One region of the Nocardioides sp. YIM B13467 genome, then DNA from elsewhere that is predicted to be linked to it. Evidence: riboswitches for the same ligand, from Rfam matches in the RefSeq annotation. Region 1 holds a riboswitch; the other holds the start of a gene.
The links. A riboswitch is a leader RNA that binds a small molecule or an ion and turns the genes downstream of it on or off. The one in region 1 is predicted to bind S-adenosylmethionine.
Positions count from the first base shown of each region.

Region 2: linked by a shared signal. The riboswitch ahead of ACFX43_RS07585 (aminotransferase class V-fold PLP-dependent enzyme) and the one ahead of thrC (threonine synthase) in region 1 are both predicted to bind S-adenosylmethionine.

Region 1 is NZ_JBHZPJ010000046.1:3,593,709-3,608,998, forward strand. It holds gene ACFX43_RS24420 (trehalose-6-phosphate synthase) at 1-994, opposite strand, end outside; gene ACFX43_RS24425 (DUF3263 domain-containing protein) at 1,152-1,448, shown strand; gene ACFX43_RS24430 (LytR C-terminal domain-containing protein) at 1,449-1,967, shown strand; gene otsB (trehalose-phosphatase) at 2,060-2,911, shown strand; gene lon (endopeptidase La) at 2,997-5,321, shown strand; gene ACFX43_RS24445 (isochorismatase family protein) at 5,390-5,941, shown strand; gene ACFX43_RS24450 (GlxA family transcriptional regulator) at 5,938-6,849, shown strand; SAM riboswitch class I at 6,937-7,076, shown strand; gene thrC (threonine synthase) at 7,088-8,359, shown strand; gene ACFX43_RS24460 (SGNH/GDSL hydrolase family protein) at 8,401-9,321, shown strand; gene ACFX43_RS24465 (AMP-binding protein) at 9,336-10,946, opposite strand; gene ACFX43_RS24470 (AMP-binding protein) at 11,021-12,589, opposite strand; gene ACFX43_RS24475 (RNA polymerase sigma factor) at 12,607-13,857, opposite strand; gene ACFX43_RS24480 (YciI family protein) at 13,872-14,204, opposite strand; gene ACFX43_RS24485 (YciI family protein) at 14,201-14,566, opposite strand; gene ACFX43_RS24490 (Pls/PosA family non-ribosomal peptide synthetase) at 14,695-15,290, shown strand, end outside.
Region 2 is NZ_JBHZPJ010000046.1:49,051-64,340, reverse strand. It holds gene ACFX43_RS07635 (WD40 repeat domain-containing protein) at 1-108, shown strand, start outside; gene ACFX43_RS07630 (hypothetical protein) at 165-1,109, shown strand; gene ACFX43_RS07625 (AMP-dependent synthetase/ligase) at 1,094-2,953, opposite strand; gene rpsT (30S ribosomal protein S20) at 3,264-3,524, shown strand; gene holA (DNA polymerase III subunit delta) at 3,715-4,698, opposite strand; gene ACFX43_RS07610 (ComEC/Rec2 family competence protein) at 4,728-7,013, opposite strand; gene ACFX43_RS07605 (helix-hairpin-helix domain-containing protein) at 7,010-7,900, opposite strand; gene ACFX43_RS07600 (DegV family protein) at 8,016-8,876, opposite strand; gene leuS (leucine--tRNA ligase) at 8,928-11,411, opposite strand; gene ACFX43_RS07590 (biotin/lipoate A/B protein ligase family protein) at 11,919-12,962, opposite strand; gene ACFX43_RS07585 (aminotransferase class V-fold PLP-dependent enzyme) at 13,012-14,331, opposite strand; SAM riboswitch class IV at 14,375-14,488, opposite strand; gene ACFX43_RS07580 (CocE/NonD family hydrolase) at 14,573-15,290, opposite strand, start outside.

The DNA.
Region 1 (15,290 bases):
CGACGAGGCGGTCGATGTCGTCGCGCAGCTTGCGGTACTGCTCGACGCGCTCGCGCGAGGGCACCGCCACCTGGACGAAGATCGCGTCCTCGACGTCGAGCTCGGTGTCGCGGAGCATCTCGCCGTAGGCGCGCAGCCTGGCGTAGATGCCCTTGGTGTAGTCGAGCCGGTCGACGCCGAGCAGGATCTTCTTCGGGTCGCCGAGCTGCTGGCGGATCTCCTTGGCGCGCTGATTGATGGCCTCGTCGTGGGCCATCTCGTCGAAGCCGACGAAGTCGATCGAGATCGGGAAGGCGGCCGCGTGCACGGTGCGCCCGTCGGGGAGATAGACCAGGTCACGATGGGTCTTGTGGCCGACACGCTGGCGCACCAGGCGGACGAAGTTCTGGGCCGCCTGCGGCAGCTGGAAGCCGACCAGGTCGGCGCCGAGGAGACCCTCGAGGAGCTGGCGGCGCCAGGGGACCTGCTGGAAGAGCTCGGCCGGTGGGAACGGGATGTGCAGGTAGAAGCCGATGCGCAGGTCGGGGCGGAGCTCGCGCAGCATCTGCGGGACGAGCTGGAGCTGGTAGTCCTGCACCCAGACGGTCGCGCCCTTCGCGGCGACCTCGGCGCACTTCTCGGCGAACCTCTGGTTGACCCGCTGGTAGCCGTCCCACCACTCGCGGTGGAACTCCGGCTTGGCCACGACGTCGTGGTAGAGCGGCCACAGGGTGCCGTTGGAGAAGCCCTCGTAGTGCTCCTCGATGTCCTGGGCGGTCATCGTCATCGGCAGCAGGTGGAGCCCGTCGTCCTCGAACGGCTCGAGGTCCTCGTCGGTTCCGCCGGGCCAGCCGATCCAGACACCGTCGTTGGCCCGCAGGACCGGCTCGAGGGCGCTGACCAGGCCTCCTGGGGAGCGTCGCCACGCCTTCGTTCCGTCCGGCATCTCCACACGATCCACGGGGAGCCGATTGGCCACGATTACCAGGTCAGCCTGCACATCTCCGACTGTAATGGACCGGGGCCGGGTTCGGCGCCGAGTCGTTCCACCCGTGACTTCCGGCCCCCCGATCCGAATACCTGTCGAGTAACACGCCGGGAGGGTGAACCACAGCGGTGTAGTTCGGCGCGTTAGGGTGTGGTCAGATGCAGACGACACCGGGGGACGAGGAATGAGCGCTGTCAACGTGCAGGTCACAGGCCCAGGCGAGGACCCCGCGAGCCTCAGCGAGCGCGACAAGCAGATCCTCGACTTCGAGCGTCAGTGGTGGAAGTACGCCGGAGCCAAGGAAGCCGCTGTGCGTGAGGCGTTCAACATGTCCGCCACCCGTTACTACCAGGTGCTCAACGCTCTCATCGACAAGCCGGAGGCCCTCGAGGCCGATCCCCTGCTGGTACGCCGCCTGCGACGGCTCCGCGCGGCCCGGCAGCGTCAGCGCTCGGCGAGACGGCTCGGTTTCGAGGTCTGAATGACCGGCTGCGTACGTCCTTCGAAGGGTGAGCGTGGCGTCGCGCTCCCCACACCCGTCATCGCGCTGAGCGTGGCGGCCGTCGTCGCCGCGGTGATCATCTTCTGGATCACCGGTGGCGACGGAGACGAGGGCAAGGAGATCGCCCAGGCCGGTGGCAGCCCCTCGCCTTCGGCGTCGGCCTCGCCGAAGGCGGCCAAGGCCGAGGAGAAGAAGCCGCCCAAGGCCGAGCCTTCGCCGGTCGACCGCGCCAAGGTCAGCGTCGAGGTCTACAACCAGTCGAATATCGTCGGCTTGGCTGGCGACGTCGCGGCAAAGGCGAACACGGTCGGCTGGAACGTCGTCGGCGAGGACAACTGGATGGGCTCCATCCCGGAGAACACCGTCTACTACCCGAGCGAGATGAAGCGTGAGGGTCAGCAGCTCGCGGATGACCTCGGCATCAAACGCACCCACGAGTCGGTCGAGGGCTTGATGAAGGGCGACCGGTTGACGGTGGTTCTGACCGGGGCTCTCTGAGCCTTTCCGGCCGCTCTCGAGGGTGTGTGATCTACCGCACGGCGGCGCCCTCGCGGTCGGCTCCGAGGTGGTTGCCGTGTCACAGTTGAGGCATGGCCGAACTCCAGCCTGATGGCACCGCAGGAGAGCAGAAGTACGCCGCGATCGCGGCTGCTGCCGCCGAGACCCTCGTCGGTCTCGACTTCGACGGCACGCTCTCCCCGATCGTCGAGGACCCGGCTTCGGCTCGGATCCATCCGGACGCGGCCACGGTCCTGATCGCGCTCGCCTCCCGGGTGAAGGCACTGGCCATCGTCACCGGCCGTCCGGCCGGACAGGTCGTCGAGCTCGGTGGGCTGGCCGCGATCGCCGACGCGCTCGCGGAGGAGGGCAAGGAGCTGTACGTCTTCGGGCAGTACGGCAACGAGCGCTGGAGCGGTGCCGACAGGGTCGTCGTCGGCCCGCCGCCGCCCGAGGGGCTGGCCGCCTTCGAGGCGGCGCTGCCGGAGGTGCTCGCCGCTCACGGGGCGCAGGACGCCTACATCGAGGAGAAGGGGCTCGCCGTCGGGGTACACACCCGCCGGTTCCCCGATCCCGACGGCCTCGCCGCGCGTCTGCTCCCGCCGCTGACCGAGCTGGCCGGCGAGCACGGGCTCGTGATCGAGCCCGGCAAGCAGGTCATCGAGGTGCGTGCTCCTGGCATGCACAAGGGGCATGCGATCGACACGCTGATCTCGGAGGTCTCGCCCGGCGCGATCCTGTTCGGCGGGGACGACCTGGGCGACATCGAGGCGTTCGAGGCCGTCAGGGCATGGGGAAAGACCACCGGGTCGGCGACGCTGCTCGTCTACTCCCACGCCGGCCCCGACCGGGGTCCGCTCGCTGATCTCGCCGATCTCGAGGTGCAGGGGCCGGACGGTGTGCTGGAGCTTCTGCGTGAGCTGACCGACGACAGCGTCCGCTGACAGCGAACACGATAACCGGAGGGAACATCCGGTTGCCCCCAGAAGTTGAGCGAGTATCACTCAACTCTTCTAGGAGGGTCCGCAAATGGACAAGCTTCCTGTGCTGTTCGTCTCGGATGCCGTGGTCCTGCCGGGGATGGTCGTGCCCATCGAGCTCGACGAGGCCGCGCAGGCTGCGATCGACGCCGCCCGGGCCGGCTCGGAGAGCCGGCTGCTGGTCGCGCCGCGGCTGGGGGACCGGTATGCGACGTACGGCGCTGTCGCCACGATCGAGCGCGTCGGCCGGTTCCGGGGCGGTGAGCCCGCGGCTGTGCTGAGGGCCGTCGGCCGCGCGAAGATCGGCTCCGGCGTGACCGGCCCCGGTGCTGCGCTGTGGGTCGAGGTCGAGACCGCCACCGAGACGACGACTGAGCACGCGAAGGAGCTGGCCGAGGAGTACAAGCGGCTGGTCGTCGCGGTGCTCCAGCGTCGCGAGGCGTGGCCGGTCATCGACCAGGTCAACCGGCTCACCGAGCCGTCGGAGATCGCTGACACCGCCGGCTACGCGCCCTATCTCGACGACGATGCCAAGCGCGAGCTGCTGGAGACGCCGGACGTCACCGAGCGTCTCGAGAAGGTGATCGCCTGGGCGAAGGACTACATCGCGGAGTCGGAGGTCAGCGACAAGATCGCCGAGGACGTACGCGAGGGCATGGAGAAGACGCAGCGGGAGTTCCTGCTGCGCCAGCAGCTCGCCGCGATCCGCAAGGAGCTCGGCGAGGGCGAGCCCGAGGGGTCCGACGACTACCGGGCCCGCGTCGAGGCCGCCGACCTCCCCGAGGCTGTACGCGAGGCCGCGCTGCGCGAGGTCGACAAGCTCGAGCGTGGTTCCGAGCAGAACCCCGAGACAGCCTGGATCCGCACCTGGCTGGACACGGTGCTGGAGCTGCCGTGGTCGGTCCGGACCGAGGACTCGACCGACGTGGTCGCGGCTCGTGAGGTGCTCGACGCCGACCACCACGGCCTCGAGGAGGTCAAGGACCGGATCGTGGAGTACCTGGCGGTGCGGACCCGACGTGCCGAGCGGGGCCTGCAGGTCATCGGCGGCCGTGGATCCGGTGCCGTGGTGCTGCTCGCCGGCCCGCCAGGAGTCGGCAAGACGTCGCTGGGTGAGTCGGTCGCGCGTTCGCTCGGACGGAAGTTCGTCCGGGTCGCGCTGGGCGGTGTCCGCGACGAGGCCGAGATCCGGGGTCACCGGCGGACCTATGTCGGCGCGCTGCCGGGCCGGATCGTGCGGGCCATCAAGGAGGCCGGATCGATGAATCCGGTCGTGCTCCTGGACGAGGTCGACAAGGTCGGCTCCGACTATCGGGGTGACCCTGCCGCCGCGCTGCTGGAGGTGCTCGACCCGGCGCAGAACCACACCTTCCGCGACCACTACCTCGAGCTCGACCTGGACCTCTCCGACGTCCTGTTCATCGCCACGGCCAACGTGGTCGAGCAGATCCCGTCGGCTCTGCTGGACCGGATGGAGCTGGTCACGATCGACGGCTACACCGAGGACGACAAGGTAGCCATCGCCCGCGACTTCCTGCTGCCCCGGCAGCTCGAGCGCGCCGCGGTGACCTCGGAGGAGGCCACGGTGACTGACGACGCCCTGCGTGAGCTGGCTGCGAACTACACCCGTGAGGCGGGCGTACGCCAGCTCGAGCGGCTCATCGCCAAGGCGCTGCGCAAGGTGGCGACGAAGCTGGCGACCGGTGCGGAGCACGTCGAGATCGGCCTGGACAACCTCAAGGACCTGGTCGGACGGCCGCGGTTCACGCCGGAGTCGGCGGAGCGTACCTCTGTCCCGGGGGTCGCCACCGGACTGGCCGTCACCGGGCTCGGTGGGGACGTGCTCTTCATCGAGGCGTCCTCGGCGGACGGGCAGGCTGGACTGAACATCACCGGCCAGCTCGGCGAGGTGATGAAGGAGTCCGCGCAGATCGCGCTCTCCTTCGTCCGCTCGCACGCCGCCGAGCTGGGCGTCGACTCGGCCGTGCTCGACCGCTCGCTCCACGTCCACGTGCCCGCGGGTGCGGTCCCCAAGGACGGCCCGAGCGCCGGCATCACGATGGTCACCGCGCTCACCTCTCTCGCGACCGGTCGCCCGGTGCGCAGCGAGGTCGGGATGACCGGTGAGGTCTCGCTCTCCGGGCGGGTGCTGCCCATCGGCGGCCTCAAGCAGAAGCTGCTCGCCGCCCAGCGAGCCGGTCTGACCGAGGTCTTCGTGCCCCAGCGCAACGAGCCCGACCTGGACGAGGTCCCCGACGAAGTCAAGCAGGCCCTGAAGATCAACCTGGTGAGCGATGTCAGGGATGTCGTACGCGGCGCGCTCGCGCCTGCCGAGGGAGAGGCCACCACACAGAACACTGTTGCCGCTGCCTGACCGGATCGTTCCGGATGCTGCCCGCTTGATGCCTCGTGCGTCGAGCGGGCAGCTCGCACACTGGGGGCATGAGCAACCGAGCCCTTCTCGTCATCGACATCCAGGAGTCCTTCCGGCAGCGGGAGGCCTGGCAGCAGACTCTTCACCCCGACATCGCCGACCGCGCCGACAGGCTGGTGAGCCTCGCGCGGGCCGCGGGCGACCTGGTGGTCTGGGTGCTCCACACCGAGCCCGGCAGCGGCGGCGTCTTCGACCCGGAGTCGGGTCACGTGCGCTACCTCGACGGGCTCAGCGGCCCCGAGCCGGGCGATGTCGAGCTGCGCAAGACCGCCCACAACGCCTTCACCACGACCAACCTGCAGCAGGTGCTGACCGAGCGCGGGATCACCGAGCTCGTGGTGTGCGGGATCCGCGCCGAGCAGTGCGTCGAGACCACCGCGCGGGTCGGCTCCAACCTCGGCTACCGGGTCACCTATGTCGCCGACGCGGTCACCACCGAGCCGCTGGGCGGGCTGTCGGCCGAGGAGGTCGTGGAGCGTACGAAGCTCGTGCTCAGCGGCCGATTCGCCGAGATCGCGACGATCGCCGATCTGGAGGCTGTGGCAGCATCTGTGGCATGAGCGCCGTTGTGTTCGTGCTGCTGCCCGGCGTACATCTGCTCGACCTCGCCGGGCCGGCACAGGCGTTCCACACCGCGGGCAGCCTGGGGCATCCCTACGACCTCGCGTACGTCGCGGGCGCCGAGCCCGGGGAGGTGCTCTCCGCACAGGGGCTGCCTCTGACGGCCACCGCGGAATGGCCCGATCTCGAGCCCGGTGACCTGATCGTCGTGCCGGGCTGGCGAGCGGCGGACGACCTCGTCGCCGGCCCCCGGCTCACCCGCGAGACGGCAGAGCGGTTGCGTGCCCATCATGCCGCCGGGGGCGAGGTGGCCAGCGTCTGCGCCGGCGCCGACGCCCTCGGGCAGGCGGGCCTCCTCGACGGACGTCGCTGCACCACCCATCACGATCTCCAGGACGCGCTGTCCAGTCGCTACCCGAAAGCCCGGGTGGTGCGTGACGTGCTCTTCACCAGCGATGACCGGATCGTGACGTCGGCAGGCATCGCCAGCGGCATCGACCTGAGCCTGCACCTGCTCGCGGTGCGCCACGGACCGGCGCTGGCGGCTCGAGTGGCCCGCGACATGGTCGTCTACGCGCGGCGCAACGGGGACCAGCCGCAGGAGAGCGTCCTGCTGCGCCACCGGAACCATCTCGACGACACCGTCCACCATGTGCAGGACGTCATCGACGCCCGGTTCGCCGAGCCGCTTCCGCTCTCCGTTCTGGCGGACGGCGCCGGGGTGAGCGAGCGCACCCTGACCCGCGCCTTCGTAGCTGCGACCGGCCTCACCCCGCTCCGCTATCAACAGGCGCTCCGCCGCGAGCGTGCCGACCACCTCCTCGCCGCCGGCACCACCATGGAGTCGGCCGCCCGTGCGGTGGGCTTCGACGATGCCCGGATGCTGCGCCGCCTCCGCGCTCGCTGAACCCCGATTGTCCAGATGGTGGACGACTGGTCCGCGGAATGGAACCCGGGTGTGTTTGGCGGCTGATACCTGCCGTACGATCGCTACTGCTCATCGAGAGGGACTGAGGGAACGGCCCAGTGAAGTCCCGGCAACCGACCACGATCCTCCTCCCGGCCATCGGGTAGGGCGTGGAGCAGGTGCTAATTCCGGCCCGGCGCGAGAGACGTGATCGGGGAAGATGAGGAGGAGGTTTCTCATGAGCGCTGCGACCACGGAGACGAAGGGCCTGCGCGAGGGTGCTTTCGGCAACGCCTCGGCGCTGTCGTGCCGGGAGTGTGGGCACCAGATCGAGCTCGGACCGCATTACGCCTGTCCGGAGTGTTTCGGGCCACTCGAGGTGGCCTATGACTTCCCGGCCGTGACCCGCGAGGAGATCGAGGCCGGACCCCGCAACATCTGGCGCTACAAGGCGCTGCTGCCGGTGCCCGACGACATCGAGCAGAGCCCCAACACCGAGCCCGGCTTCACCCGGCTGCTGGACGCGAAGAACCTCGCGCGTGAGCTCGGCATCGAGAAGATCTGGGTGAAGGACGACTCGACCAACCCGACCAACTCCTTCAAGGACCGCGTGGTCGCCTGTGCTCTGAGCGCCGCCCGCGAGCTCGACGCCAAGGTCTTCGCCTGCCCGAGCACCGGCAACCTGGCCAACGCGGTGGCGGCGGCTGGCGCGCGCGCCGGAATCCCGACCGCGGTCTTCATCCCGAGCAACCTCGAGCAGCCCAAGCAGGTCAACTCCGCCGTCTTCACCGACAACCTGATCGCCGTCGACGGCAACTACGACGACGTCAACAAGCTCGCTCAGGAGATCGCTGCGGAGGAGGAGGGCTGGGCGTTCGTGAACGTCAACGTACGTCCCTTCTACGCCGAGGGCTCCAAGACGCTCGGCTTCGAGATCGCCGAGCAGCTCGGCTGGCGCCTGCCCGACCAGATCGTCATCCCGGTGGCCTCCGGATCCCAGCTGACCAAGGTCGACAAGGCATTCAAGGAGCTGATCAAGCTCGGTCTGGTCGAGGAGAAGCCCTACCGGATCTTCGGCGCCCAGGCCACTGGCTGCAACCCGGTCGCGACCGCGTTCAAGGCCGGCGTCGACGCCATCCGCCCGGTCAAGCCCGACACGATCGCCAAGTCGCTGGCCATCGGCAACCCGGCCGACGGCATCTACGTCCTCGACGCCACCCGCTCCTCCGGTGGTGCTGTCGAGGAGGTCACCGACGACGAGATCCGCGCCGCGATCGTGCTCCTGGCCCGCACCGAGGGTATCTTCACCGAGACCGCCGGCGGCACCACGCTCGCGGTCACCAAGAAGCTCGTCGACAACGGTCTGCTCGACCCGAGCCTGGAGACGGTGATCATCAACACCGGCCACGGCCTCAAGACGCTCGACGCGGTCAGCGGCATCGTCGGCCCCCGCGCCACCATCGCCCCCAACTACGACGCCTTCGAGGAAGCCGGGCTCTCCCAGGCGTAGGTTAATTTCGCGTTCACATCCGTGGGGTACACCTAAGGAATGTGAACACCACGAAGACGAGTGAAGAGGCCAAGTGGCTCGGCATGGTCGCCGCCACCGCCGGGGTCGCCGGCGCAGTCGGTGTGGTGGGGGCGGCGGCCGGTGCCGGGTTCGTGACGTTGCTGAAGAGACAGGCGGCGCACGCGCGTGACGTGATCGGCAAACCCCTCGGTGAAGAGGCGATCGACGCCGACAAGGTCTACAAGAAGACCTACGGAGGTACGCCGGTCGAGCTCCTCATCCTCGGCGACTCGATCGCCGCCGGGCTGGGCGCGGAGACCCGGAGCGGCACCCTCGGCGCACGGCTGGCCAAGGGCACGGCCAAGGCTCTGCTGAGGCCGGTGCGGCTGCGTACGGCTGCCGTGGTCGGGGCCGAGACGTCGATGCTCCCCGCGCAGCTCGAGTCGCTGCCGAAGGGCTACCGGCCCGATGTGGCGGTGGTCATCGTGGGCGGCAACGACGTCACCCACCGGGTCCCGCAGAAGGACTCCACCCGGGTGCTGGGGGAGGTCATCGACGCGCTGCGTGAGCGCGGTGCCGAGGTCGTGGTCGGGACCTGCCCGGACGTGGGTGCGGTCCGCCCCTTGCCGCAGCCGCTGCGCTCGCTCGGGCGCAGGATCGCCAAGCAGCTGGCCGACGGGCAGCGCGAGATTGCGCTGGCCCGGGGCGCCCACGTCGTCTCGCTCTCCGACGTCGTCGGCCCGTTCTTCATCACCAACCCCGACGAGATGTTCGCCATCGACCACTTCCACCCCAGCGCGATGGGCTACAAGCGCACGGCGAAGGCGATGCTGCCTTCCGTCCTCGCCGCCCTCGGGCAGGTCCAGCAGGTCCCGTTCGGACACCACCTGCCCGAGCTCCCGCCCGAGGCGACCGAGCCGCCGGATCTTGACACGAATACCGGTCGAGTCGGCTCGTCATAACGCGCCGACTCGGGCTACTTCTCCTCTGCCCTGGCCTCCGCCTCGTCCGGGTTCTTGCCGCCGGTGCTGAGCATGTCGGCGGTGAGGCCGGTCGCGGCGCGGTAGTCGACGGTGCCCGCAGGCGTACGGGGCACCGACTCGACCAGCAGGACGAGCTTGGGCTCGTGGGACTCTCCGAGCCGGTCGCGGGCGTGCTTGCGCAGGTCGGCAGCGGTGGTCTCGGTCGACGGGGCCAGCTGCACCAGCGCCGCGACCTGCTGGCCCCAGCGCGGGTGGGGCATGCCGAAGACGGCGGCGTCGACGACGTCCTCGTGGGCGAGGAGCACGCCCTCGATGGTCTCGGGGTGGATCTCGAGGTCACCGGTGCGTACGAGCGTGGCGGCCCTGCCGAGCAGGGTGATCGAGCCGTCCTGCTCCCGGCGGGCGAGGTCGCCGGGGAAGGTCCAGCGCCGGTTGTCGATCAGCTTGATCGCGGTGGCCGAGCGGGCGTTGTCCTTGTAGTAGCCGAGAGCCGAGGGGCCGGAGCGGGCCAGCAGGCCCTCGACCCCGGGGGCCGCCGGGGTGAGGTCGGGGTTGAAGACCTCCACCTCGGGGCCCACCATGAACCGCGCCTCGCCGGGCACGAGCGGGGATCCGTCGTCGGCGCGGGAGCCGGTGACGCCGGTCTCGAGGGTGCCGTAGGAGTCGACGATGACCCGGCGCGCGAAGGCGTTGCGCAGGATTCCGAGGACGCCTTCGGATAGCGGCGCCGCGGTGTTGGAGACGCCGGCGAGAGAGCGCAGCGGCCAGCGCTTCTTGCCGGTCAGCCGGGCGTTGGCCACCGGCCGCGCCTGGGCGTCGCCCAGCAGCGTGATCGCGGTCGCGCCGGCCTGCTCGGCGAGGTCGAGGAAGGCCTCGGCGGAGAAGGTGGGAGAGGTGTCGAGCACCGCGGTGCCACCGGCGACCAGTGCCCGCAGGAGCAGCAGCTGGCTCTGCCCGTGCAGCAGCGGACCGCCGGCCAGCAGGACGACACCCGAGTCGCGGGCGGCCGCCTCTGCGGCGAGACCCTCGACCGACGGGATCGGCGCGTTGCGGCGGACCGTGTTCAGCGCGGCCCAGATCAGGTCCTCCTGGCGCCAGACCGCACCCTTCGGGGTGCCCGTGGTGCCGGTGGTGAAGATGATGTGCCAGTCGCCGGGCGTACGTCCGACAGTAGGCCGCTCCTTGGACGCAGCGGCGACCTTGGCGTCGTAGTCAGGCCCCAGGACGACGCGGTGGTCGAGCCTCAGGTCGAGCTCGTCGAGGTCATCGGTGAACTCGGGGGAGACGATGGCCGCGACGCAGTCGGTGGCGGCGTACGTCCTTGCGAGCTCGTCACGCCGGTAGGCGTGGTTGATGTTGACCGGGATGGTGCGGGCCTTGAGGCATCCGTAGAGGGCGTCGACCCACTCGATCCGGTTGGTCGCGTGGACGGCGACCTGGGCACCCGGCTCGAGGCCGACGCTCAGCAGGTGGTTGGCCAGGCGCGTGGCACGCTCGTCGATCTCGGCGTACGAGTAGGCGCGGTCGGAGGTGACGACGGCCGTGCGATCGGGGATCGCATCGGCCATCGCTTCCAGGATGTCGGGCAGTGTGAGGGGGATCACGGCGGACACAGAGACGTACGCTTTCCAGGGGTAGGGCCGTACGGCACCGAACCGTACGTCGGATCAGCCGGTCGTCACGTACGCGCCTCGAGCAGCTCGGCGGCGACCGTAGCGCTCGCACGATAGTCCACCTTGCTCACGGGCGTGCGGGGGACTCGCTCCACGAGCAGGATGTCCTTGGGCACCTTGTAGGCGGAGATGAGGCTGCGGCAGTGCTCGCGGAGCGCATCGGTCGAGGTCGCGGCGCCGTCGCGGAGCTGAACGAGAGCGGTGACCTGCTGGCCCCAGCGCTCGTGCGGGGTGCCGACGACCGCGGTGTCGAAGACGTCCGCGTGACGCAGCAGGACCGACTCGACCTCCTCGGGGAAGACCTTCTCGCCGCCGGTGTTGATGCAGCCCGACCCGCGGCCGAGGACGGTGATCGAGCCGTCCTCCTCGCGCCGCGCGAAGTCGCCCGGGATGGACCAGCGCTGCCCGTCGACCTCCTTGAACGTCGCCGCGGTCTTGACCGGGTCGTTGTAGTAGCCCAGCGGGATCGAGCCGGTGCGCGCGAGCATGCCGGTCTCGCCCGGCGCGCACGGCTTCATGTCGGTGTCGAGGACCTGTACGTCCATCCCGACCTGGAACTTCGGCGCGGCCTGCGTGCCCTCGTTGCCGTCGTCGACCTGCATGCCGGCGGCCCCGGACTCCGAGGCGCCGTAGGAGTCGAGGATGTAGCGGCCCGGGAGCGCCTCCCGGAGCTGGGTGCGGACCCCCGCGGAGAGCGGGGCGGCGCCGTTGGAGACGGCGAACAGGCTGCTCAGGTCCCAGCGCTCCGGCTCGCGAAGGATCGCCTCGGCGACCGGGCGGCCCATCGCGTCGCCCAGGAAGGTGAGCGAGTTGACCCCGGCGGCCTGGACCAGGTCGAGGATCGTCTCGGGCGACCAGGTCGGCTCGGTGTAGAGCGAGACCGTGCAGCCGGCGACATGGCCGTTGCCCATGATCCACTGGCTGCCGCCGTGCATCATCGGACCGCAGGCCAGCAGCACCATCGGCGACTCCTGTGCCGCGGCCTCCTGGGCGAGCTGCTCGACGGTGTCGAAGGGGGCTCCGAACCGGCTCGCGTTCATCGCGGCGCGGATGATGTCCTCCTGGCGCCACACGACGCCCTTCGGCATCCCGGTGGTGCCGCCGGTGTAGATGACGTAGCGGTCGTCGGGGCTGCGCTCGATGTCGGGGCGCTCCTTGGAGGCGGCGGCGACCGCGGCGTCGTACTCCTCACCCAGGACCAGCGTCGGGATGCCCAGGCCGAGCGCGGCGACCGCCTCGACGTGCTCCGGCCCGATGATCGCGGCGACGGCGTCGGAGTTGCGGTAGAGGTGGTCGAGCTCGTCGTGGAGGTACTTGTGGTTGATGTTGATCGGGACCGCTCGCGCCTTCATGCACCCGTAGAAGGCGTCGACCCACTCGATCCGGTTGCGGGAGTGGACGGCGACGTGGTCGCCGGGTTTGATGCCCTGCCCGAGGAGGTGGTTGGCCAGCCTGGTCGCGCGCTCGTCGACCTCGGCGAAGCTGTAGGCGTGTTCCATCGTGAACACGGCGGTGCGGTCGGGGATGGCGTCGGCCATCGCCTCGAGGATGTCAGGGAGAGTGATCGGGGTCACATCACCGAGTGTGGCAACTAGAACGTGTTCTCGTCTAGCGATTGAGGCGGAAAACCTCCCAGGGCCCTTTGCCGCCGGGTGAGGTCGGCCCGCTCCGGCCCGTGCGTGCAGAGCGCGATGGCCTCCGCATACGCCTCGATCGCGTCGTCGTGACGCCCCGACCGCTCCAGCAGCTGGGCGCGTACGGCAGGCAGCCGGTGCCCCGCGAGAGCGACCGAGTCCAGCGCCTCGAGCCCGGCCTCGGCGCCGTTCGCCTCGGCCACCGCGACGGCCCGGTTGAGACGTACGACCGGGGTGTCCTGGAGAGCCAGCAGCTCGTCGTAGCGCTCGACGATGCGCTTCCAGGCGGTCGTCTCTGAGCTGGGCGCGAGGGCGTGCTCCGCGGCGATCAGCGCCTGCAAGAGATACGGCGCCGGGACCGCGTCGGCGAGCGGGGTGAGGATCGCGAGGGCCTCGGCGATCTCGTCGGCCCGCCAGCGGGTGCGGTCCTGGTCCGGGAGCAGCACGAGAGCGCCGTCCGGCCCGATCCGGGCTGCTCGGCGCGAGTGCTGCAGGAGCATCAGCGCGAGGAGGGCGTCGATCTCCGGGTCCGGCTCGGGAAGGACCGACCGAAGGACGCGGACCAGCCGGATCGCCTCGCCGGCCAGATCGCTGCGTACGACATCCGGACCGGTGCCGGGGGCGTAGCCCGCCGTGAACGCGAGATAGGCGACCTCGGCGACGATCCCGACCCGGTCGGCGAGATCCGCGGGAACCTCGAAGGAGGCGCCCGCCAGCCGCTTCCGGGCCCGGGTCAGTCGTGCCGCCATCGTCGCCTTCGACTGCAGGAAGAGCCGCCTGATGTCCTCGGTGGAGACGCCGAGGACCAGACGGAGGGTGAGCGCCGCGGCGGCTTCGCGGGACAGGGTCGGGTGGGCGCAGAGCAGCACCAGGCGCAGCCGCTCGTCGGTGGTCGCCTCGACACCGGCCCCGAACGGCACGGTGGCCATCACCCGCTGCGCCTCCTGGGTCACTGCCGCATCCACGGCGAGCAGCGGCATCTTGCGAGCCAGCACCTCCTCAGAACGCATCCGGTCCACGATCCGCCGCCGCGCCGTGGTGAGCAGCCACGCCGGTCCGTTGTCGGGCTCGCCGTCGACGGGCCAGTGCCGGGCGGCCGCCTCGAAGGCGTCGGCCAGGCCGTCCTCGGCCAGGTCGAGACGCCGGAACTGCGCGACGAGCAGGGCCAGCAACCGGCCCCACTCCTCGCGCAGCAGCGTCTCCAGCATCGACGCGGGTCGCCCTAGTCCGCCGCGCGGATCTCGATCGCCGACTCGACCGTGGCGAGCAGCTTGCAGCACTCGACCAGGTCGTCGCGGTCCTCGGACTCCACGACGTAGAGCCCGGCGAGATGCTCGGCTGCCTCGGTGTAGGGGCCGTCGGTGACTCCCGAGGCACGCACGGTCACGGCCGTCGACGGAAGGTCGAGCGCGGCGCCGTGCCGCAGGTCGGTGTGGCCGCGTTCGGCCAGCAGCGCGGAGAACTTCTCGTGCACAGCGAACAACGCGTCCTTCTCCTCCTGCGTCTTCGCCTGCCACTCGGCCTCGACGTTGGGGATGAGCAGGTAGTACCTCATGCGGACATCCCCTCGTGCTCGACGATCTCGCGGACCTCGAGCGCCGTCTCGAGCTCGGCGAGCACCTTGCAGCACTCGAGCATGTCGTCGGCGTCGTCGGTCTCGATCGTGTAGAAGCCGGTCACGTGCTCGACGGTCTCGGCGAACGGGCCGTCGGTGATCACCACCCCGTCACCGGTCTTGCGCAGCGTCTTGGCTTTGCTGGAGTGGTGGAGCTCGGCGCCCCCGGTGACCTTGTGGCCGCGTTCGGCCAGCAGCTTGGCGAACCTGCCGTGCACCTCGTATCCGGCTGCCTTCTCCTCCGGCGTCGACTCGGCCCAGAAGGCCTCGTTCGTCGGCAGCAGCACCATGTATCTGGTCATCGTGATCCCTTTCGTCCGCTCGAATTGAGTCTGTCACCGGGGATGACGGGTGGGACAAGGCCAAATCGACACCGAGAAGGAACGAAGATGTACGTCATCCGTTCAACTATCACCGGAAGGCTCCGCGTGTGACCGACCCCCTGCTGCGAGGCGACCTCGCGCCCGAGCCCCGGACGCTCGTCGACATCTTCCGGGCCACCGCGGCCCAGGTGCCCGACGAGCCGGCCGTCGACGCGGGCAACGGGCTGCTGACGTACGCCGAGCTCGAGGAGGCCGCCGACGGGCTGGCCGCCGAGCTCAACGCCGCCGGGATCGGGCCGGGGGACAAGGTCGGGCTGCGGATCGCGAGCGGCACCACCGACCTGTACGTCGCGATCCTCGGGATCCTCTGCGCGGGCGCTGCCTACGTGCCGGTCGACGCCGACGACCCCGAGGAGCGGGCCCGGCTGGTCTTCGGTGAGGCCCAGGTCGCCGCGGTCGTGACCAACGACCTGCGGGTCACCACTACGGGCGAGACCGGCGAGGCCGGTGAGGTGCGTGAGCCGGAGGAGCCGTCGACCGAAGACGACGCCTGGGTGATCTTCACCTCCGGGTCGACCGGCACGCCGAAGGGCGTCGCGGTCACCCACCGCAACGCCGCGGCGTTCGTCGACGCCGAGTCGCGCCTCTTCCTCCAAGACGCCCCGATCGGGGTCGGCGACCGGGTGATGGCGGGTCTCTCGGT
Region 2 (15,290 bases), 3.5 Mb from region 1:
CCTGACGGGAAGACCCTCTACACCGCGTCGGCCGAGGAAGGCGTCGCCGCCTGGGACGTCGCCACCGGCAAGCCCGCCGCACAGCTCGACCAGCCGCCGATGTCCTGACTGCCCGTGCCGTGGTGCGCTGGCGCATCATGGCCGGCGTACACAAAGATGTGGTCGTGAGCGCGATCCCGACGAACATCCCGCACGGGCAGACCGCCCGCCGCCTGGAGTGGGCCCACCTGCCGCCGTTCCTGCGGTCCTCGATCGAGAAGCGGCTCGGCGGTGGGCCAGTGGTCTCGGCGGAGTCGCACGGGGCGGGGTTCACGCCTGGGTTCGCCTCGGTGCTGACCTGCCAGGACGGCTCCCAGCACTTCGTGAAGGCGGCCTCCGCCAAGGCGCAACGCGACTCCGCGGCGCTCTACCGGGAGGAGGCGGCGAAGCTGAAGAAACTCGCCGGCTGGGTCCCCGCCCCCAAGCTGAGGTGGTTCGACGACGGCGAGTGGGTCGTCCTGGCCTTCGAGCACATCGAGTCGCGGCTGCCGTCGCGGCCCTGGACTCCCTCGGACCTCGAGATCGTCTCGCAGGCGCTGGTCGAGACCGCTGCCGCGCTCACCCCGGCCCCAGGCATCGGCTGGCCGACCTTCGCCGAGGAGCACGCCTCCTACCCCGCCCTGTGGGACCGGGTCGCCGGTTACCCGCACGCCGACCGGGCGGCCGAGCTCGCCGCCGGGTTCGCGGAGCACACCGCCGGCGAGACGCTGGTTCACCTGGACGTACGCGACGACACCGTCCTCATCCGCCCCGACGGTGGCGTCCTGCTGGTCGAGTGGACCTGGTCGGTCCTCGGCGCCGACTGGATCGACTCGCTCCTGCTGCTGGTCGGGCCGCGGGGCGACGGCCTCGACGCCGAGTCGTTCCTGGCCGGGCATCCGCTGCTGTCGCAGGCCGCACCGGAGGCCATCGACTCCGTACTGGCTCTTTTCGCCGGCTACTTCCTGGCCGCAGCCGACCAGCCGGTCAAGACGACCTCGCCCCACCTCCGCAGGATGCAGCGGTGGCAGGGCGAGGTGTGTCTGGACTGGCTGGCAGAGCGCCGAGGCTGGGATCAGGACCCGGCGTAGAACGCGTCGATCCGCGCCTGCTCCTTCGCCTCGACGACGTTGCGCTTCACCTTCAGCGACGGGGTCAGCTCACCGCTCTCGACGGTCAGATCGTGCTCGAGGATCTCCCACTTCTTGATGGTCTCCCAGCGGTTGAGGCCCGCGTTGAGCTCGTCGACGTAGCCGCCGATCAGCTCGCGCACCTGCGGCGAGGTGACGATCTCCTCGTAGGACTTCCCCTCCAGGCCGTGGGAGGCGCCCCAGGCGGTGATCGACTCGGGGTCGAGGGCGATCAGAGCGCTGACGAAGTTGCGGTTGGCACCGAAGACCAGGAACTGGCTGGTGTAGGGGCACAGCGCGGCGAACTTCGACTCGATCGCCGGCGGCGCGACGTACTTCCCGCCCGAGGTCTTGAAGAGCTCCTTGATCCGGCCGGTGATGGTGATGTAGCCCTCCTCGTCGATCGAGGCCTTGTCACCGGTGTGGTACCAGCCCTCGGCGTCGAGCGCCTTGGCGGTCTCCTCGGGCAGGTTGTGGTAGCCCGGCATCACGTGCGGGCCGCGGATGAGCAGCTCGTCGTTCTCGCCGATCTTCACCTCGCTGCCCGGGAACGCCTTGCCGACGGTGCCGAGCTTGTTCTCCTGCAGAGTGCCGACCGACGCGCCTGCGGCGTTCTCGGTCGAGCCGTAGCCCTCCATGATCAGGATCCCCGCGGCCCGGAACCACTCGGCGATCTCGCGGTTGAGCGGGGCCGAGCCGGAGATGAAGAACCGTACGCGGCCACCGAACCGGTCACGCACCTTGCTGAGCACCAGCTTGTCGAGCACGGCGTGCTTGAGCGCGATCGACATCGGCACGGACTTGCCCTCGCGCAGCAGCCGGTCGCGGGCGATGCCGTTGGCGAAGGCGGCGTCGAAGAGCTTCTTCTTCACACCACCGTCGTTCTCGACCATCATCGTGATCCTGGCGTGCACCTTCTCGAAGATGCGCGGGGCGGCGCCCATGAAGGTCGGCTTCACGATCGCCAGGTTGTCGACGATCTTGTCCATCCGGCCGTCGATCGCGGTCGGGAAGCCGCAGGCGATCTGGACCGAGAGCAGCACCTTGCCGAAGACGTGCGACATCGGCAGCCACAGGAACTGCAGGTCGTCGGGGCCGAGCACGTCGCCCTTGGCCCGGAACACCTCGCCCTCGTAGACCCAGGCGCGGTGGAGCAGGCGTACGCCCTTCGGCCGGCCCGTGGTGCCGGAGGTGTAGACCAGCGTGGCCAGGTGTTCCGGGGTGATCTTGGCCGCGGTCTCCTCGATCAGGTCCGGGTGGTCGGCGAGGTACTTGTCGCCGATGGCGGCCAGGTCGTCCAGGCCGATGACCCGCTCGCCGTCGGTCTCGCCGTCGAAGGTGATCACCTTGACGATCTCGGGCAGGTCGGCGGCCCTCTCGGCGATCTTGGCGAGCTGACCGTCGTCCTCGGCGAAGACGAAGCGGCACTCGGCGTCACCGAGGATGTAGGCGGTGTCGTCGACGTTGGTCGTCGGGTAGACCGTCGTGGTGGCGCCGCCGGCGAGCATCACCGCGAGGTCGGCGATGATCCACTCGTAGCGCGTGGTCGAGGCGATGCCGACCCGCTGCTCGAGCTCGAGGCCGAGCGAGACGAGGCCCGCGGCGAGCCGGCTGGCCAGGTCGCTGGCCTCCTTCCAGGTCAGCGACTTCCACTCCTCTCCGCCTGCCTCGGTCGTCGAGCCGACCACGGGATAGCGGAAAGCTTCCGCGTTCGGGGTCGCCTTGACCCGGTTGAGGAAGTGAATGGCGAAGTTCGCCGGCATCTCGTCGAGGAATGCGAGATCGATCGCGGACTGGGTCGGCATGATTCTCCTGGCCTGCAGTGTGTGCGTGGGGGGTGAACGGTGGGCGGTTAGCACGAGAGGGACCGCGCGGGGGACCCTAGACGCTGGAGCCGAGCCGCAACAGGGGGTTCCGCCGGAAATCTCGTGACCGAGATCACCACAGCCTACCCCGGAGTAGCTACGTGAGGTACGGCGATTTGAGGCCAAACGACGCGAGTCTGTAATCTTGACCGCAAGCGTGTTCGCGTAGGCCTCTCCCCTCTCATTTCCCCGAGGGGCCGGATTGAGAGCTCGCACCACCACACGTCGAAGCACTGGAGATCATTCACCCATGGCGAACATCAAGTCGCAGATCAAGCGCAACAAGCAGAACGAGAAGGCGCACGAGCGCAACAAGGCCGTCAAGAGCGAGCTCAAGACCGTCATCCGCAAGTTCCACGCCGCCGCCGAGGCCGGCGAGAAGGACGCTGCGGTCGAGACCGCCAAGGTCGCCACCAAGAAGCTCGACAAGGCCGTCTCCAAGGGCGTCATCCACAAGAACCAGGCCGCCAACCGCAAGTCGGCGATCGCCAAGAAGGCTTCCTCCCTCTGAGGTAAGCCCTACCGAAGCCCCCGTCCTCCGCGACGGGGGCTTCGTTCATTTGCCGAGAAGTCGCCCCCGTCGACCGAGGCGTCACGCGCGCTGGCCGAGAGGTCACATACGTCGGCCGAGTGGGCACTGTGCTGCCATCTCGCCCGACGCACCTGACGCCTCGGCCGACCGGGGTGACGCGTCGGGAGGGTCAGCGCTGGCGGAGGGCGGCGATGGTGAGGACGAGGCGCTCGAGCGTGTACGCCGGGTCGCTGGCGGCGCCCTTGAGGTCGGCGTCGGCTCGGGCGACCGAGCGGAGGGCCTCGCCGATGCCTTCGCGGGACCAGCCGCGGGCGAGGCCGGCGATGGACTTCTGCTTCCAGGGCGGGGTGCCGCTGTCGCGGATGCCGGCGACGTGGTTGGCGACGGTGCGCAGCTGGCCGGCCACGGCGGAGAGGACGTAGACCGGGGAGGAGCCGGTGTCGAGGGCCCAGCGGATCTCCTCGAGGGCCTTGACCCGGTCGCCGGAGATGATCGCATCGGCGATCACGTAGTTCTTCACCTCGGCGCGGCCACCGAAGTATTGCTTCACGTGCTCCAGGCCGAGCCGCTTCGCCTCGTTGTCGGAGGCGAGCTGGCTGGCCGCCGCCGACAGGGCGCGGAGATCCTGACCGACCGCCTGGATCAGGAAGTCGGCGCCCTCCTCGTCGATACTCCCGCCGTGCAGCCGCACCTCGGCCTTCACGAAGCTGCCGAACTCACGCGCCTTCAGCTCCACCGACTTGTGCTCGGTCACCTTCGGGAGCTTGCGGAGCTTGGCGAGCGTGCCGCTGCCCTTCTGCCCACCTCCGTGGACGAGTACGAGTGCGACCTCCTCCGCGGGCATCCCGGCATAGGCCACCAGGCCCTCTACCGACTCGTCCGGCAGGTTCTCGAGGTTTCGGACGACGACGCACCTGATGCTCGAGAAGAGAGACGGCGCGCTCAGTTCGCCGAGCGTGGCCAGGGCCAGCTCAGCAGCAGTTGCCTCGGAGACCTCAGCCTCGGGGTCGTAGGCCTTCACCGCGGCCTTCGCAGCCGCGACCGTACGCTCCCCCAGGAACTCCTCCTTGCCGGTCACCAGCGTCACCCGACCCAGGACGTCGGAGGCCGAGAGGTTGCCGGTCGGGCTCGGGGCGGAGGCGGTGCGTGCCATGCCCAAACCCTCCCACACGGCACCGACACTTATCGCGTCACCACGGCGGCCTCACCTCCCGACTCGACGACCGCGACCGAGCCGTCGCGGTCGGTGCGGTAGACCTTGGTGCCGCTCTCCTCGAGCCCCTGGACCGTGGCCGTGGCGGGATGGCCGTAGTCGTTGCCGGCGCCGACGGAGGTGAGCGCGACCTGCGCCCGCAGCGTACGCAGCCAGTCGAGGTCCTGATAGCGCGAGCCGTGGTGGGGCACCTTGAGCACGTCGATGTCGAGCTCGGCAAGGTCGTCGGCGAGCTGGTCCTGTCCCTCCGGCTCGATGTCGCCGGTCAGCAGCAGGCGCAGGCCGCGGGACTCGACGAGGAGGACGACGCTCGCGTCGTTGGCGGTGGAGCCGTCCCCGGGGCCGCGGGTGTCGGACTCGCCCGTCGGCCAGAGCACCTGGATCCGCACCTCACCGATGGTGGTCGTGGCTGCGTAGGGAGCTGGAACCGGCACCACCCCGGCCGCGCCGGCGGTCTCCCCGAGGACCCGTACGCCCTCGGGCGGGTCCTGGAGGCGCGAGGTCCACAGCTCACCGACCCGGCGGCCGGCGAAGACGCCCTCGACGCCGTTGACGTGGTCGGCGTGGAAGTGGGTGATCACGGCGAGCGGAACGTCCTCGATCTCGAGGCGGTCGAGACAGTCGTCGACGAGATCCGGATCGGGGCCGGCGTCCACGACGACGGCACTCCCCGTCCCGGTGCGCACCACCAGGGCGTCTCCCTGTCCCACGTCGCACATCACGAGCACCCAACCCGGTGGAGGCCAGCCAGGGCTCGGCAGCCGCACCAGCGCGACCGCGAGCAGCACCAGGCATCCGGCCACCCCGGTGATCGGATGCCGCAGGATGCGAGGAGCCAGGAAGGCGATCGCGGCACAGACGACCACGAGCACCGCCAGGGCCAGCGGCCCGGTCGCCCAGCCGACCTCCGCGGTCGGCAGCCCGGCACCGAAGCGGGCCACCGCGATGATCCAGGCGACGCACCAGGTCGCGATCGTGCCCGCGACCATGCCGAGCGGATCCCACACCAGCCCGAGGAGACCTCCCAGGAGACCGAGCACCGTCGCGGGTGCGACGGCGGGCTCGACGAGCAGGTTCGCGAGCACCGCGACGAGACTGACCTGGCCCGAGATGGCGGCGACCACCGGAGTGCAGGCGAGCTGCGCCGCTGCCGGGACTGCGATCGCCTCCGCGCACCACTGCGGCATCCAACGCCTCAGAGCGTCGCGCCATGGTGGCCCGAAGAGCAGGATGCCGGCCGTGGCCAGGACCGAGAGTGTGAACCCGATCGAGGTCGCCAACCCGGGGTCGATCAGCAGCAGCCCGATCACCGCCGCGCCGAGCCCGCGCAGCGCTCGCTGGCGCCCGTTGTGCGTCATCGCAAGCAGTCCGACCGCGCCCATCGCGGCGGCCCGCACCACACTCGGCTCGGTGCGGGCGAGCACGATGAACCCGAGGATGCCGAGCACCCCGACGGCGTACAGCCCTCTCCCCCGCACCCCGGCCCAACGGGCCACGATCAGCAGGAACCCGACCACCAGGGTCAGGTTGGTGCCCGAGACCGCGAGGAGGTGCGTGAGCCCGGTCGTGCGGAAGTCGTCGGCGAGGTCGTCGGAGAGGCCGGTGTCGTCACCATCGACCAGCGCCGGGACCAGCGCTGCCTGGTCCGGTGGCCGGTGTGCGACCGCATCCCGGATCGAGGCGCGCAGCGTCTCAGAGGCTCGCCACCAGATCCCCGGACCGGCGACGACTCGCGGCGGACCGGCGATCAGCAGCGCGGACTCCTCGTGCGAGTTGCTCTTCCCCAGCCGTCCGGTCGTCGTCACCGTCGCCCCCAGCGGGATGTCCGCCCAGGCGTCGTCGCCGAGCACGACCACCGGCGTACGCAACCGGTAGAGCACCCCTCGGCCCCTGATCTCCCGCACGCTGGCGCGCCGGAGCTGGTACGTCCCATGCTGACCCGTCACCTCCTTCGGGTCGGTGGTGACGGTGGCGACCACGCGCACCTGCGCCTTGCGCGCGGCCAGGTCCGCCACCGGGTTGTCGCTGACCCGGGCGGCGTGCAGCCCCGCGACGACGGCGGTCCCGGCGACCATCAGCAACAACGCCAGCGCCGTCGGGCGGCGCTTCCGAACGGCCCATCCGCCGCCGATGCCGAGGACCGCGGCGAGGAGCACGAGCAGAACCACCCCGGACCGTCCTCCGGCCACCACCGGCCCGGCCAACGCCCCCGCCCACGCACCGGCCCCGAGGAGCGGCAGCCGCAGGTCGTTCACAACGTGACCAGCGGAGCCAGCGAGTCATAGGTCTTCGGACCGATCCCGTCCACCTCGAGCAGCTCGTCGACGGAGGTGAACGCGCCGTTGGTGGTGCGCCAGTCGATGATCGCCTGCGCCGTCACCGGCCCCACCCCGGGCAGCGTCTCCAGCTCCTCCATGGAGGCGGCGTTGAGGCTCACTCCCGCTCCCGAGGCCCCGGCGGCCGGACCACCGGAGCCGGTCACCGCAGCTCCCACTCCCCCGTTGGGCGCGCCCACCACGATCTGCTGACCGTCGCTGAGCAGAGCGGCGAGGTTGAGCCCGGCGAGCTGCTTGTGGGAGGCCCCACCGGCGGCCTCGACGGCATCCACCACCCGCGAGCCGACCGGCAGGACCACGATGCCCGGCTTGGGCACCTTGCCCTCCACGTCGACCGTCACCGTTCCGGCCGACGCCCCGCCCGATGGCACCGCGGTCGTGCTCCCGGGCGCCACCGAGTCGGTCGGCAGCGCGACCAGCGGGGAGGCCGAGGGCGAGGCTCGGGCGGCCGGCACCACCTCCGGGTCGGCGCGGATCATCCACCAGCAGGCCACCGCCAACCCGGCGACCAGCACCAGCGAGACCACGACGAGATGCCAAGGACCGAGGCTCACCCGCCCACGCAGCGGCTCGGGCAGCACCGCATCAGGCGAGATCACGACCTGACGCCGAGACGCGTGGCGCCCCGGGACCGGCACCAACGGATCCAGCTCCGCGGTGTCGGTCGCTCTCGGCCCGTCCCACCACGGCGGCTGCCAGTCCTCCTCGCCCTCGTCCTCCTCCCCCGGCGGGTCGAGCTCGGCGCGCAGCTGCTCCAGTCGCCGGGCGACGGCATCGGAGTGATCAGAGGTCGGTCGGGTCCGCATGACGCCGAAGCTATGCGCCCGCGCCGACACTTCCGAGCGCGTTCTCAACGCCTGTGGACAACCCGATCCTCAACCGTCCCTGTGGACGGTAACCGGCCCAAGAACGGGCCCAGAATCAGAGCTTGGGCCCCACGACGACCGCCACACACCCCGGTCCGACATGCGCACCGAGCACCGCGCCCAGCACCCCGACGCGTACGTCGCCGTTGATCTTGCCGTTCAGCTCGGCGCAGAGCCCCTCGGTCATCGCGGCCGCCCGGTCAGCACTGCCCAGGTGAGCGACGACGATCTCGACGGCGTCGGCATCCTCACCCGCCTCGACCCCGAGCGCCTGCAGCCGCGCGATCGCCCGCTCGGCCGTACGCACCCGCTCGTGCGGCACGACCCGCCCGTCCTCGATCGTGAGCAGCGGCTTGACCGCCAGCGCCGTCCCGAGCAGGGCAGCAGCGGCTCCGATCCGCCCGCCCCGGCGCAGGTACTCGAGCGTGTCGACGTAGAAGTAGGAACGCGTCGCTGCGACCCGCGCCAGCGCGGCCTCGCGCGCCTCGGCAGCGCTCCCGCCGCGTCCGGCCACCGCCGCGGCGGCCATCACGGCGAACCCGACCGCGGGTCCGACAACCCGCGTGTCCACGGTGGTCACCGGCACCGGAGCCTCCCGCGCCGCGAGCATCGAGGACTCGCACGTCGCGCTCAGCTCCGCGGAGAGGTGGATGGAGACGATCTCCTCGAAGCCCTGCGCCGCGAGCTTTTCGTAGACCTCCGCCAGCAGCGCCGGCGAGGGCCTCGAGGTCGTCACCGTCTTGTGCGCCGCCAACGCCGTCAGCAGCGCTTCGGGCGACGTCTCCTCCACCCCGTCGTCGTACGACGTCCCATCCACGATCACCTGCAACGGCACCGATGTGATCAGCTCCGCGGCATCCCCGAGATCGGATGGAAGCATCGCGGTCGAGTCGGTCACGATCGCTACCCGGGCCATGTCAGAAGCCTACAGATCGACCCGTCGCCTCGACAGCGTGAGCCGAGCCGATCAGACGACGATGTTGACGAGCTTCGGCGCGCGGACGATGACCTTGCGCACCGTCTGACCCTCGATCGCGGCCGCGATCGCCGGGTCGGCCAGCGCCGCAGCCTCCAGGTCGGCCTCGGAGATCGAGGGCGAGACCTCCAGGCGCGCACGCACCTTGCCCTTGATCTGCACGACGGCGGTCACGGAGTCCTCCACGAGCAGGTGGGGCTCAACCGTCGGCCACGCGACCCGCGCAACCGTCGGCTCGTGCCCCAGGCGCTCCCACATCTCCTCGGCGGTGTAGGGCGCGACCAGCGAGAGCAGGATCGCGACCGTCTCCGCGGCCTCACGTACGGCGGGGTCGGCAGGACCGACGCCGGAGTCGATCGCCTTCCGGGTCGCATTGACCAGCTCCATCACCCGAGCCACCACCACGTTGAACCGGTAGGACTCGATCAGCTGCTCGGCCTCGGCGACGGTCTTGTGAGTCGTACGCCGCAGCGCGACGTCCCCACCGGAGACGTCGACACCCGGGGAGGACGTCACGTCCCCGGCCAGGCGCCAGGCCCGCTGCAGGAACTTCACCGAACCCGCCGGCGAGACGTCGGCCCAGTCGATGTTGTCCTCCGGCGGGGAGGCGAAGACCAGGGTCAGCCGGGTCGCGTCGACACCGAACTCCTCCAGCACGTCCGACAGGTTCACACCGTTGCCCAGCGACTTCGACATCTTCTTGCCGCCGTTGATGACCTTGCCCTGGGACAGGTAGGACGTGAACGGCTCGTCCCAGTCGATCAGGCCGATGTCGCGCAGCGCCTTGGTGAAGAACCGCGAGTACAGCAGGTGCAGCACCGCGTGCTCGTCGCCGCCCAGGTAGAAGTCGACCGGACCCCACTCGCGGGCCAGCTCGGAGGAGAAGGCCTGGGTCTCGTCGGTCGGCGACAGGTAGCGCAGGAAGTACCACGACGAGTCCACGAAGGTGTCCATCGTGTCCGAGTCGCGCGTCGCGGGCCCACCACACTTCGGGCAGGTCACGTTGACCCACTCCGAGGCCGCGGCCAGCGGCGAGACGCCCTTCGGCTTCAGGTCAGCGCCAGCCAGATCGGGCAGCTGCACCGGCAGCTGGGCCTCGGGCACCGGCACCTCGCCGTCGACCGGGCAGTGGATGATCGGGATCGGCGCGCCCCAGTAGCGCTGCCGCGACAGCAGCCAGTCACGCAGCCGGTAGTTGATCGTGCCCTTGCCGTGGCCCTCGGCCTCCAGCTTCTCGATGATCTTGTGGATGCCGCTCGCCTTGTCGGCGACGCCCTCCAGCTCCGGCGAGTTCACGTACGCACCGTCACCCGCGGTCGCGACGTACGTCTCCTCGGGGTTCTCCGCACCCGGCACGTCCACCACGCGGCGCACCGGCAGCGAGAACGCCTTGGCGAAGTCCAGGTCGCGCTGGTCGTGGGCCGGGACGGCCATCACGGCGCCGGTGCCGTAGTCGGCCAGCACGTAGTCGGCCGCCCACACCGGGATCTGCTCGCCGTTGACGGGGTTGGTCGCGGTGACGCCCAGGTCGACACCGGTCTTGGGACGGTCGGTCGCCAGCCGGTCGATGTCGGAGGCCTTGCGTACGTCCTCCAGGTAGCCCTCCAGCGCAGCAGCCTGCTCCGGGGCCACGATCTCCTTGGCCAGGTCGGCGTCGGCGGCGACGACCATGAAGGTCGCGCCGTACAGCGTGTCGGGACGGGTCGTGAAGACGGTGACCGACTTCTTGGTGCCGTCCGTCAGCGAGATCTCGAAGTCGACGTGCGCGCCCTCGGACCGGCCGATCCAGTTGCGCTGCATGTTGACGACCTTGCCGATCCAGGTGTCCTGCAGCTGGTCCAGGCCGTTGTAGAGCTCCTCGGCGTAGGCCGTGGTCTTGAAGTACCACTGCGTCAGGTCACGCTTGGTGACCACCGCGCCGCAGCGCTCGCACTCGCCGTTGACGACCTGCTCGTTGGCCAGCACGGTCTGGTCGTTGGGGCACCAGTTGACCGGCGACTTCTTGCGGTAGGCCAGGCCGGCCTCGTACAGCTTCAGGAAGATCCACTGCGTCCACTTGTAGTACTCCGGGTCGGAGGTGTGCAGACGGCGCGACCAGTCGAAGGAGATGCCGTAGCGCTTGAACGACTCCGCCTGGGTCTCGATGTTGGCGTAGGTCCAGCCGGCGGGGTTCTCGTTGCGCTTGATCGCGGCGTTCTCGGCGGGCAGGCCGAAGGAGTCCCAGCCGATCGGGTTCAGGACGTCGAAGCCCTTCAGCCACCAGTAGCGGGCGATCACGTCGTGCAGCGCGGTCACCTCGGCGTGGCCCATGTGCAGGTCGCCGGAGGGGTAGGGGAACATCGTGAGCGCGTAGCGCTTCTCGGCCCCTTCTCGCTGACCCGCCTTGAACGGCTCCAGCTTCTCCCAGATAGGGCGCCACTTGTCCTGCAGCTCGGTGACGTCGTACGTCGTCTGCTCGGCCTGCTCCTGCGTCATTGGTCTTTCGTCCTTGTCGAGTGTCGTGCGTCAAGACTGCTTCTGGAACAAAGCTCCATGAATGAAAAAGGGCCCCCACATGGAGGGCTAGCCGCGTGACCGGGGTGTGTCCCTCAGGGTCAGCGCGGCTGCCTAAGAAGCAGGACAGACATCTGCATGTGTCAAGGGTAGCCGACCATGGCGGCCACCGTCATTCGCGACCCCGTCCGCGAGCATGGCCTGCCTGGGTCAGAGGACCCGGAAAGTACGGTCCAAATCCTCTGGTCTAGTACTTTCCATAGTCCATGTGTTCCGCCCTGCAGATCGACCGACAGAAAATAGGCTCGGAGGGGCGTTCACCTATTGCGAGGGCCCATCTGAGCGTGCCAGACTGGCGGCGCTCCGCTGCTCGTGATGTCGGTCGTGAATGAGGACCCCCCCATCTCATCCAAGGAACGCTCCGAGCAGCGGAGTCCAAATCTTTGAGGCCCGGCGACGCAGTCGCCGGGCCTCAGAACGATTTCGAGACTACGGCACTCGGTTGATCCATTCCCGCGTGCCGTGCTTGCTCTCGACCAAGGCCGCGGCCTCGTCGATCGTGGCCCGGTCGAGGCCGAGGTACGCCGCCCCGAAGCTCTGCTCGAACTCCGCCAGCAGGGCGTTGATGACCTTCTCGCGGCTCAGCCCGGTCTGGGAACGGATCGGGTCGACGCGCTTGGCGGCGCTCCGGGTGCCCTTGTCGGACATCTTCTCCCGGCCGATCCGGAGCACCTCGAGCATCTTGTCGGCGTCGATGTCGTAGGCCATCGTGACGTGGTGCAGGACGCCGCCGGGGATCCGCTTCTGCGCGGCGCCGGCGATCTTGCCGACCGGCGAGGCGATGTCGTTGAGACCGGCGTAGGCGGCCTCGATGCCGACGCTGCGCAGGCCGCGCAGCACCCACTCGTCGAGGAAGGCGTACGACTCCTGGAAGGACATGCCGGCCACGAGCGTGTCGGGGACGGCGAGGCTGTAGGTGATCGTGTTGCCCGGCTCGATGAACATGGCGCCGCCACCCGAGACGCGGCGTACGACCTCGATGCCGTGACGCTCGGCGGCGGCCTCGTCGACCTCGTTGGAGATCGACTGGTAGCTGCCGATCACGACCGCGCTGCTGGCCCAGTCCCAGAACCTCAGGTTGGGGGCGCGGCGACCCTCGGCGACCTGGCGGACGATGACCTCGTCGAGCGCCATCTGCATCCGCGGCGCCAGCGGCCCGGTCTCGACGATCTCGAGGTCGAGGTCGTCCCAAGTCGTGGCCCGGCCCAGCGCCCTCAGCACCGTCAGGGCGACGTCGCGGGTGCCGAAGCCGACCAGCTCGGCGTCACGGGCGGAGACGTCGAGAACCGCGGTCAGCTGGTCGAGGGAGACGTCGACGGGCTGTCCCTCCAGCGCCTCGGTCAGCCAGCCCAGCGCCTCGTCGGGCTCCAGGAAGAAGTCGCCCGAGAGGACGACGTCGATGATCGTGTCAGCGGAGACTGTCGCGTCGACGACGACCAGCTTGCCGCCGCGAACCTTCCGCTCTCCATGCACTCTTTCGCTCACAATTCCTCAACGCCGTGAGCGCCCCGAATCATCCCCGCTAGACGGCCGCTCCGCACGAGCCGGCGGTGTCGGCCAGGCGGGTCAGACCGGCCGGTCCGACGAGCGGGCGCGGGTCCTCGGCGAGCGTCCAGGCCCCGTCGACGAGGACGTAGTCGCCCCGGACGTCACCCGCGAGAAGAGAACGTACGCCGGCCACCAGCCGGTCCACGTCGGCGGCCGAGGTGCCGATCCCGATGCTCGCGCGGACCGCGCCGCCGGTGAGCCCGAGGCGCTTGAGGAGCGGCTGGGCGCAGAACCGGCCGTCGCGTACGCCCAGACCGTGCTCGGCGGAGAGGTAGGCCGCGACCCGACCAGGCTCGATGCCGTCGACCGTGAACGTCACCACGCCGACGGGCTCCTCGGAGTCGGGCCACAAGCGCAGCACATCGACACCCTCCAGCGCGGACAGGCCGGCCACGAGGCGCCCCCTCAGTGACGCCTCGTGGCGGTCCAGCTCGGCGGGCTCGAGGCCGCCGAGAGTCGTACAGGCAGCGGCCAGCGCGGCGGCGCCGATGACGTTGGGCGAGCCGCCCTCGTGGCGTGCGGGGGCGGGCTGCCAGGTGGTCTCCCCCACCTCAACGTCGTCGACGGCGCCTCCCCCAGCGAGATAGGGGGTGCCGACGTCGAGCCAGTCGCGGCGCCCGACCAGGGCGCCGGCGCCGTAGGGGGCGTAGAGCTTGTGGCCGGAGAGGACGACGTAGTCGGCGCCGGTCGCGGCCAGCGAGAAGTGACGGTGGGCGAGCAGCTGGGCGCCGTCGACGAGGACCCGGGCGCCGTGGGCGTGCGCCAGGGTGACGATCTCAGCGACCGGCAGCGCCTCGCCGGTGACGTTGGAGGCGCCGGTGATCGCGACCAGGGCGAAGCTGTCCCGGTCCAGCTCGCCGGCGAGGGCGTCGATGGTGCCGGCGAGGGTGTCGCCGCCGGCGACCACGGTCACACCGGCCTCGACGCGGCGCCACGGGAGCAGGTTGGCGTGGTGCTCGATGTCGAGTACGAGCACCCGGCCCGGTACGCAGCCGGCCAGCAGGTTCACCGAGTCGGTGGTGTTGCGAGTGATGACGGTGACGTCGTCCTCGCGGGCGCCGACATAGGCGCCGATCGTCGCGCGCGACTCCTCGTAGAGGGCGGTCGAGACCTGGGACAGGTAGCCGGCGCCGCGATGCACCGAGGCATACCAGGGCAGGACCTCGGCCACCCGGTCGACCACGCTCTGCAGGGCCGGCGCCGACGCGGCGACATCGAGGTTGGCGTACGTCGTGGTCGTTCCGTCCAGCAGCGGGACCTGCGTGTTCGAGCCGACGAGCGGAAGCAGGGACATGGGGGCACCCTTCGGGTCATGGCTCCCCAGGGCTACCCGGCGAAGCACGCGCTTGCCCGCGCCACCTCGGCGAGGGCCTGGTCGTCACCCGGAGCACCCCACCGCGTGGGAGGGTTGCCCGCCAGCAAGCCGGGGCTTCGCGCTGGCAGTCGTGACCTTCGCCGATGATGGTGCCGGAGACGGAGAGCGCCCCGCAAGGCGTACGTCTCGAACAATGGACGCTTGTCCTACATATTGGATGCTACGTGGTCGAAACGGCGCGAACCGGCAGGATCAGCGCCGAAGGATGCCCTGGATCGTGGTGGACCGTCTGGTCGGCAGCCAGGAGCGTCGTGGCGGTGGCGAGCGGCTCCCCGGTCCCGGGATTACGGGCGTAGCGCGGGAACGCGCCGCTGGAGACCTGCACACGGATCCGGTGGCCGCGCTTGAACCGGTGCGCCGTGGGCCAGAGCCGCACGGTCGCGCAGGTGAGCTCATCGGCGCTCGTCAGACTGGTGAGTCCGTCGCAGACATTGTGGGAGCGTCCCTCTTCGTCGACATCGCAGAGCCGCACGAAGACGTCGGCGTACGCCAGGCTCGACCGGAACCAGATCTCGGCACTCACCTCGCCGACGACCTCGACGTCCTCGTCGAGCACCGTTGTGGTGTAGGTCAGCACGTCGGACCGGGCCTCCACGGCACCGTTGTCGACGCGGCCGCCGCTGCTGATGCTGATGCCCCCGGCCGCCGGGGTCGGATCGGCCGGGTCGTAGTGATAGCTGTCGGGATCCGAGTCGTCCGGGGCGCTCACCGACAGACCGCCATCACTCTGGAGGTGGAAGTGCTGCGGCTCATAGCCCTTCGGCGGCCAGGACTCGAAGTCGCGCCAGGCGTCCTCGCCCATCACGAACAGCCGCACCGGCGCCCGATCGGCCGGCTCCTCGCCGCGCGCGTACGCCAGGCCGAAGTCGACCGCTTCG